Regions from separate parts of the Kocuria sp. TGY1127_2 genome, predicted to be linked through region 2. Evidence: riboswitches for the same ligand, from Rfam matches in the RefSeq annotation. Region 2 holds a riboswitch; each other region holds the start of a gene.
What was found. Region 2 has a riboswitch for S-adenosylmethionine ahead of sake_RS01775 (ABC transporter ATP-binding protein). Riboswitches for the same ligand answer to the same signal wherever they lie in the genome.

Region 1 (2,198 bases), 860 kb from region 2:
CTTGGTCCTGAAGCTGCTTGTATTCGGCGCTGCCCATGAGAACGAATGGGGAAATGATCAAACCGATGATGGTTATGGCAGCAGAGATGTACACCAAGAGCGCGCCCGTCTTGACGGGCTTGGGGGCGACAAGTGCCCCGCTCTGGTTTTGAACGGGTCCGTTTCCCTGTCCGTAACCCGTGTCTCCACCCTGGTACCGCGGCTGGCCGCCCTCGGGGGAGCCGCCGTACTGAGGAGGCTGGTTGCCTGCCGGGGAGTCGTGGTTCTCGGTCATTATTTCCTCTCGCGGGTGTTTGATCTGACGTCACTATCCAAACATGAATTTGTCGTTCACCACAATAGGGTGACTCAAGTTCGGGATGATATCGAAGGCATTGGGCTTTAACAATTCGTATCCGACAAAACCAAAAACGGTCGAGAGATTACTGCATTTTTCTTCTAGGTATCTTGCATGCTCCAACCGCGGAGAAAATCCCACTCGGTATATCGGGCCACGTCGTCCTGATGACGCCCCGACGGGAGGGGGCTTCCGCGCTATGTGCGACCTCTACCCCGGCCACATCGGTCCGCTTCTTGGAACAGGACACCAATGGTCTTGGCGCAATAGTGAATCCTTGTATCAAATATTGTGCAATAGCTTGTTGTCGCGAACGACCGTTCTCGAATACCTGGAGAAGTATCCGGTCCGGCAGGGGAAATCGAAAAGAACACAAGCGATACGAACTGTCGACAAGACCGTGAACGATCAAAGTTTCACGGCCGGGAACAGTCATTCGTGAACGCTCGTTCCGTCTGACAACGTTCCGACTCCGGCTTCTCCCGCCCATACCGGATGGCGGGGTCGGCCGCTTTCATGAACTTCGATGTCACGATTCATTGCGGCCACGTCATATGACGTCGACGTTGCGTCAAGCGTGTGGGTGCGCTCAATGCGCGAAATGCGGCGTCAAACTCTCTCATCTCTTGCGGGCCTGCGCTGAGGCGGATTGAATACTTGCGTATCTATCCAGAGCGGCCGAGAGACCTGGCTCGTCGACGCCGCAGCAACCTCCTCACGGAAACCCGAACATCTCGGTCCCGAGGAAAGGTGCTCCCGCCAGGACCGATGGAGTGTATCGGCCGTCTCCGGACGTCGTCGGCGCAACTCCGGCACGGTCCCACTGGACCGGGTCGGTTGCGTCGGCGGACGAGGAGGCTCCGCTCTCCGTCGGGTGTACCGAAAGGAGACCCGGCGTGAACCCTGATGACAGGCCAGCGTTGTCCTTCGAGCTCTATCCGCCTCGCAGCAGGATGAGCCGACAGGCATTGGAAACCACTATCGCCGAGATCGAACCCACTCGCCCTGATTACGTTTCCGTGACCGCCGCCGTGGATGGCGAGAGGAGGCGCCAAAGCCTGGACTTGCTACGACACCTCGTCGAGGAAACGGAGCTGAAACCATTGGCCCACATCGTCTCGACCGGACAGATAGCTTCCGAGCTCGAAGAACTGGTCGATGAGATCATCCGGCTTGGCGTGCGCGGCCTCCTGGCTCTGAGGGGCGATCGACCTGAGAACTACGCCCTCAAGCAGGGCGAACTTCCCTTCGCTCGACACCTGGTGGAACTGATCCGTGGCGTCGAGTCGAGGGGATCGGCCAAATTGTGTGCCGGACGTCTGGCCGTGGGCGTGGCGGCCTATCCGGTCCGTCACCCAGAATCCTCGAGCATCCACCACGACACCGAGGTCCTGCTGGCCAAGCAACGGGCGGGAGCGGATTTCGCCATCACTCAGGTCTATCCGGACCCTTCCGATTACGCTCGTCTCGCCGAGCGGGCCCGCGCCAATGCCGTCGAATTGCCTCTGATCCCCGGAATTCTGCCCGTGACAAGCCTGCGGAGGTATCTGCGGGTGTGCGGACTCGCAGGGATCGAGCCGAATGCAGGTCTCGCACACAGGCTCGAAACCGCCGAGACGTTCGCAGAACGCCTGGCCGTCGGAGTGGACTCGGCGGAGGACTTCGCTCGCCAGGCCCTTGCCGCAGGGGCCCCAGGACTGCACATCTATACCTTCAACGAACACCAGGCGGCGCTCGAACTCGTGGATCGACTCGGTCTGCGCGGCAATACTGCCCCTGCGAATCAACCCATCTCGCCTCTCAACGATCAGGAGATCATCGTGACGAACCCTAACAACGTCCTCCACAGCACCTCACCCAA
Region 2 (2,198 bases):
GGGGTCCTTGCGAGGAAGTCGAGGAGGGGATGAACGAGGAAACCATGGGCGCGGGCCGCGTTGGCGCAGCGGGTCACACTTCCTGAAACGCCTCATGCGCGGTGGTGTCCACGCCCAGCAGACCCAAGAGGTGGCCGCGCATTCGGACTAGTTGCGCGTCCTCCCGGGAACGAGGACGCGGCAAACCGACCTCAACGCTTTCGACAATCCCCGCCGGTACTCCCGGTGCCGTGCGGCCGAGTACGACGACGCGGTCGGATAGGTACAGGGCCTCGTCCACATCGTGGGTTATGAGGAGAACCGTTGTGGGGTCCTGACCATGAACATCCAGCAACAGATCCTGCATTTTCAGGCGAGTCAAGGCATCCAGGGCCCCGAAGGGCTCATCGAGGAGGAGAACCCTGGGGTTGCGTGCCAGTGCCCTGGCCAAGGACGCGCGTTGCGCCATGCCCCCGGAGACTTCCCCGGGGCGATGGCTCGCGTGCTCTCCCAGACCCACAAGGTCGATCAGCTCGGCGACTCGTCTGCGTCCGCCGTTCTTGCTCGCATTCTTCGGCAATCCGAGAGCAACGTTGTCCGTGACGGAACGCCACGGTAGCAGCCGTGGTTCCTGGAATCCCACGGCGCACCGGGAATCGATGTTGCGCACTGGCGTTCCGTCAATCGTGACGGATCCTGCGCTCGCGGCGTCGAGTCCGGCCGCTGCACGCAGAAGAGTCGACTTCCCACAGCCCGAAGGGCCGACGACCGCGACGATTTCCCCCGGTTCCGCGGTGAAGTTCACGTCACGGAGAACTTCGGACCCGGCAGCGCCGCGCCTGGATCCCGGGAATGACTTTCCGACGCCGTGGAACCGAACCGAAGCCGCTTTCGTCCCGGCTTCCTGCGCGCGTTCCGTCGAGTGCGCCGAGGTCACAATCAATCACTCCATCGAATCCTGGCGTTAGCACCGTGCTCGTCCGCGGAGGATCTCTCCGCCTGCGGGCAGAGCGAAAGATCACCGTGGAGATGGGTTGCTGCGACGTCATCGAGCCAGGTCTCTCAGTCGCTCTGGATGGTTTTCCCCTCCAGTTAATCCCGTGTGCTGCAAGGGCTCCAACTCGCGAGGGACTATTGCGGGAGATGAACTGCGGACCGTCAAAGTCCGTAACCCTGGCGCACGATGCGAATGGAGTGGAATTGACGCATGTCACACCGGATGCGATATTAGTGAACGAATGGTCAGTAATTCTAAGTCTGTCCCACCAGGAGTTCTTATGCCCGAAATGCCCGCAGCCTTCCTCGTCGGTGGAGCCCGCACTCCGGTGGGTCGATACGGCGGTTCCCTCTCCTCGGTTCGCCCGGACGATCTCGCGGCACTGTGCATCAGCACCGTCGTCGAGGAAGCGGGAATCGACCCGGCCGACGTCGATGAAGTCATCCTGGGCAACGCCAACGGGGCGGGTGAGGAGAACCGGAATGTGGCCCGTTTGGCCTGGTTGCTGGCCGGTTACCCGGACTCGGTGCCGGGGATGACGGTGAATCGGCTATGCGCCTCGGGGATGTCCGCGATCACGATCGCCTCCCAAATGATCAAGGCTGGTGCCGCGGAGATCGTGGTCGCCGGCGGCGTTGAATCGATGTCTCGCGCGCCCTGGGTCATGGAAAAGCCGACCAAACCTTTCTCCAAGCCCGGTGAGGTCTTCGATACTTCAATCGGCTGGCGGTTCGTGAATTCGAAATTTGTGGACGGTCCTTTGTCCCGCAACGGCAAGGCAACGTATTCGATGCCGGAGACCGCCGAGGAGGTTGCTCGCGTGGACGGAATCACGCGCGAGGAAGCAGACGAATTCGCGGCGCGCTCCCAGGAGAAGTCCAACGCGGCGATCCGGGCGGGCAGGTTCGCGGACGAAATCGTGCCCGTCAAAGTTACCGGTCGTAAGGGCGAGGTGAGTCTGGTCGAGACCGACGAGGGCCCGCGCCCGGGTACCACTACCGAGGTTCTGGCCAAGCTGAAGCCGGTCGTCAAAGGCGGATCCGTGGTCACGGCCGGTAACTCCTCGGCCCTCAACGACGGTGCCTCGGCGATTATCGTCGCTAGCGAGAAAGCCGTGAAGAAATACGGGTTGGAGGTCCGCGCCCGGATTGTGGATGGTGCGTCGGCCGGTGTACCTCCGGAAATCATGGGCATCGGGCCCGTCCCGGCGAGTCAGAAGGTC
Region 3 (2,198 bases), 760 kb from region 2:
CTAAAACAGTCGCTCGCTCGCGATGCGCGCACCCTCCGCCAGGGACTTGAGCTTGGCTTCCGCGATTTGCGGATGAAGACGTCCACCGAGGCCGCAATCGGTGCCCGCAATGACGTTCTCCTTGCCGACGACCGAAGCGTATTGCTCGATGCGCTGGGCCACGAGTTCGGGATGTTCGACGACGTTGGTCGAGTGGGAAACCACCCCGGGGATGACCAATTTGCCCTCGGGCAAACTCACATCCTCCCAGGCTTTCCACTCGTGGGCGTGGCGGACGTTCGCGGCTTCGAAAACGTAGGCGCCGGCGTTAATAGTGAAGAGCGAGTCGATGAGGTGCTGGATCTCGATGTCGGTCGTGTGGGGCCCGTGCCACGAGCCCCAACACAGGTGGAATCGGATTTGTTCTTCAGGTATTCCCCGCAGGGCATAGTTCGCGGCCTCAATGGCGAGCTGATTGAACCGGAGATACTCCTCGATCGTCGGTTCCGGAACCAACTGGTCCCATGCTTCGGCGATCGAGGGATCGTCGAGCTGGACGATGAATCCCGCGTCCGTGATGGCCTTGTATTCCTCATGGAGAACATCCGCCCAGGCGTAGATGAACTCTTCGTCGGTCGCGTAGTGATGATTTCCGATGCGTGAGGCCGAGCCGGGGGAGAGCGAGGCGATGAACGCCTCGGATGCGCCCTGTTGAGTCACGGCATTTCGCAGGTTGTTGATGTCCGCGGCGACGGCGTCCTGGCCTTTGTAGGTCAGCGGCCCGGTCGCGATCGGGAACTCGGCATCAGGGTCGTTGCCCAGGTCCAATGACTCATAGAAGTCTGCGAACCGGTTCCAATCCCGGCGGACGGCAAAGCTGTTGTAGCGTCCGTTTCCCGGGGTCTTGAGGATTTCCCGGAACGAGGTGTCACCGACAGTTTCGAGGCCACCGGTCCGGGCGAAGGAGTAGTGCCACCACGCGCCGTAGTCCACGTCACTGGCCATCGCGTGACCGTATTCGCCGTCGTTGACGACGTCGATTCCCCACTCGACTTGTTTCCCCACGATCTCGTGGACCGAATCGGTCAGTACGCGCTGGAAATCGGGTTCGGAAATCTCACCCTTGCCGCGTTGTGCGTTGGCTTGGATGAGCTCGTCCGTGCGGGGCAGCGAACCCACGTGGGTCGTGCGGATGCGGTCGGAACTGTTCAGCATGTTTCCTCCATCGGTCTTGGCGTTAGCACCGACGAGGGTCGGGCCTCGTGGGTTGCTGCGGCGTCGTCGAGCCAAGTCTCTCGGCCGCTCGGGATGGTCCTATTCCTTGGCCCACTTTTCCCGGAATGAGCCCGGGATTCCAACGCAGACGAGCCAGTCACGGCTTGTGACACGGTATTTCGTGTGTGGTGCCTGTTACGTGATTGTGACACTTGGGGTTATCGTGTCGAATGCGTCTTTTGTCGATGCAGATCACTACAGCCTGTAGTCGTGACCACAACAGGGTGGTCGTGACTGGCGAGTGACCAGTTGATGCAACACCGACGCCGCGCGCTTTTCCTCTGGCTTGCCCGCCTCGCACAGGCGAACCGTCGGCCCCGCGGTGTCACGAAATCTAGAGGAACCTATGACTCAAACGCCTCAACAGCAGGCAACGAAATATCCGGAAGAAATGGCCTATGAGCAGGAACAGGCCGGACTTCAACAAGGCTTGGGGCCTCGACAGCTCCAAATGATCGCCATCGGAGGAGCGATCGGCACCGGTCTGTTCCTCGGTGCCGGAGGACGCTTGGCCAGCGCCGGCCCGTCCTTGTTCTTGGACTACGCGCTCTGTGGACTCATCGCGTACCTGATCCTGCGTCAGCTGGGCGAGTTGGTGGTTCACCGGCCTTCGTCAGGCTCTTTCGTTTCTTATACGCGCGAGTTCTACGGTGAGAAGGCCGCCTACGTCTCCGGGTGGATGTACTGGCTCAATTGGGCAACCACGGCCATCGTGGACTCCACGGCCATTGCGATTTACGTGCACTGGTTCGGTCAGTACAGCTCGTTCATCGACGCAATACCCCAGTGGTTCGTCGCGCTCTTTGTGATCGTGGTCGTGGTGATCATGAACCTGATCTCGGTCAAAGTCTTCGGCGAGATGGAATTCTGGTTCTCGTTGATCAAGGTCGTCGCCCTTGTCATCTTCCTGGTTTTGGCGATTGTTTTCGTCATTTTCGGCACAC
Region 4 (2,198 bases), 330 kb from region 2:
CGGAAAATCGACGACGGCCCGGATCCTGCTCGGTCTGGAATCGTATGACGCCGGCCGGTTGGAGATATTCGGTCGGCCGTTCGATGGCACGAAGCGCAACATCCGAGAGCTCTCGACGCGCGCCCGGTTCGTTCACCAGGACCCCAGCGCATCGCTCGACCCTCGGTATTCCGTGGCCGCGTCGATCGGGGAGCCCCTGCGGGGATTCCGTATCGGCACACGTCCACAGCGCGAACGACGAATCAACGAGCTCCTCGATCTCGTGGCCCTGCCTCGGGAATTGGCCAGTCGTCGGCCGGTAGAACTGTCCGGAGGGCAACGCCAACGTGTTTCCATAGCTCGGGCACTCGCTGTTGACCCCGAACTGGTGATTCTGGACGAACCGGTCTCGGCACTGGACGTTTCGGTTCAAGCCCAGATTCTTGACCTACTTGCCGATCTCCAGGATCGTCTGGGGCTCTCTTACGTGTTCATCAGTCACGACCTGGCGGTGATCCGACAGATCTCCGACGACGTGCTGGTTATGGCTCATGGCCGGGTGATCGAGTCGGGCCCCGCGGCGCAGGTCTTCGAGAATCCGCGCGAGGAGGCGACGCGGACCCTGATCAAGGCCGTTCCGGGATCTCGTTACGCTACCGATGTGTTCGGCCCCGCGCTGAGCGCCTAGACCTGAACTCGGTCCGCACGCGAACGGATTCCACGGAGTCCGCCCTGATCATACGGGAGTCTCGCCAGGTCATATGACGTTTCCCGGCAGGTGGATTACCTTCATATGACGATCTGTCTGAACCGTGCGTCATGTCCTTTCGAGGTTGGTGGGAAGGCTGTAGGTTTCTGAATCAGGATCACGAGTACCGGTTGTGAAGCTCTGGCTGGCCGGTCGGCAACCCTTTCCGCTGTGATGGGGTGCCCCAGATGAAGATCCGGTCGGGAGCATACCGCTCCCCGGCAAGCACGGCGTTACGAGGCGAACTCGGCGCCCCGCCTTCGAGGGGATCACGATGTCAGCTGATAACAACCCGGCACCCGGAATCGGTACGGTGCAAGTGCACGGGGGTACGGCCAATCCGCCGGCTGCCCGACCTGTGCATCCGCCTTTGTACCTGACGGCCTCTTACGAATTCGAGACGTTGCGCGACGCACGTGAATGCTTCGGCCAGAGAGAACCCGGATTCACGTACTCACGCACCGGCAGTCCTACGGTGGGTTTGCTCGAGCGTCGGCTCGCGGAACTCGAAGGGGGCGTCGGTGCCGTCGCCACCGCTTCCGGCCAAGCGGCAACAACGCTCACCCTTCTTGCCCTGGCCGGTCGATCAGGTCAGAGCGAGGACGGCGAGCCCCACCCGGAGATCCCCGCCGGCCATGTGGTGGCATCCAACCGAATTTACGGTGGCACTGCCGATTTGCTCAACGACACTCTCGCCGAGGCGGGCATCGAGGTCACGTGGGTCAACCCGCATCGACCCGAGGAATGGGAAAATGCCGTCACGGCGCGCACTCGCGCGTTCGTCGTGGAGTCCATCGGAAACCCGCATGCTGACCTTCCCGATATCCCCGCGCTCGCGGACATTGCGCATACCGCGGGCGCCGCCCTGATCGTCGACAACACTCTCGCGACGCCATATCTCCTGCAGCCCGGGAAATTGGGTGCCGACGTCGTAGTCCATTCCGTCACGAAATACCTGACCGGAAATGGAACGGCGCTTGCGGGAATCATCGTCGACACCGGCCGGCTGACCCCGAGCGAGGACGCCATCCGATGGCCGCAGCTTACGGCTCCGCGGAGGAGATTCGGGAACAGATCCCTGGTCGAGGGGCACGGCGATCACGGAGCGTTCCTCCACCTCGTTCGCGCACAATTGCTCAACGACTTGGGCCCGAGCCTGGCTCCGTGGAATGCGCAACAAGCCCTTGAAGGCATCGAGACCCTCGACATCCGGGTTGAGCGCCATTGCCGTGTGGCCGAGGAGATCGCGCGTCGACTGGCGACTCATCCTCGCGTGTGCCGTGTCCGGCATCCGAGCCTTCCTGGGTCGCCGGATGCGGCCATCGCCGAACGAGACTTTCCGCGCGGCACCGGAGCGGTCTTGTCCTTCGACATCGCGGGCAACACATCGCAGGTGGAGGAATTCTTCGACAATTTGAAGCTGTTCAAGCTCGCTGCCAACCTGGGCGACGCTCGATCCATGGCAACGCAT

Region 1: linked by a shared signal. The riboswitch ahead of metE (5-methyltetrahydropteroyltriglutamate--homocysteine S-methyltransferase) and the one ahead of sake_RS01775 (ABC transporter ATP-binding protein) in region 2 are both predicted to bind S-adenosylmethionine.
Region 3: linked by a shared signal. The riboswitch ahead of sake_RS11615 (cobalamin-independent methionine synthase II family protein) and the one ahead of sake_RS01775 (ABC transporter ATP-binding protein) in region 2 are both predicted to bind S-adenosylmethionine.
Region 4: linked by a shared signal. The riboswitch ahead of sake_RS00360 (O-acetylhomoserine aminocarboxypropyltransferase/cysteine synthase family protein) and the one ahead of sake_RS01775 (ABC transporter ATP-binding protein) in region 2 are both predicted to bind S-adenosylmethionine.

What each region holds. Positions count from the first base shown of each region.
Region 1 is NZ_AP022834.1:2,502,781-2,504,978, reverse strand. It holds gene sake_RS11170 (hypothetical protein) at 1-274, opposite strand, end outside; SAM riboswitch class I at 1,000-1,112, shown strand; gene metE (5-methyltetrahydropteroyltriglutamate--homocysteine S-methyltransferase) at 1,234-2,198, shown strand, end outside.
Region 2 is NZ_AP022834.1:404,002-406,199, forward strand. It holds gene sake_RS01775 (ABC transporter ATP-binding protein) at 74-916, opposite strand; SAM riboswitch class I at 925-1,061, opposite strand; gene sake_RS01780 (acetyl-CoA C-acyltransferase) at 1,266-2,198, shown strand, end outside.
Region 3 is NZ_AP022834.1:2,605,586-2,607,783, reverse strand. It holds gene sake_RS11615 (cobalamin-independent methionine synthase II family protein) at 1-1,194, opposite strand; SAM riboswitch class I at 1,199-1,294, opposite strand; gene sake_RS11610 (amino acid permease) at 1,601-2,198, shown strand, end outside.
Region 4 is NZ_AP022834.1:76,729-78,926, forward strand. It holds gene sake_RS00355 (ABC transporter ATP-binding protein) at 1-667, shown strand, start outside; SAM riboswitch class IV at 844-961, shown strand; gene sake_RS00360 (O-acetylhomoserine aminocarboxypropyltransferase/cysteine synthase family protein) at 1,002-2,198, shown strand, end outside.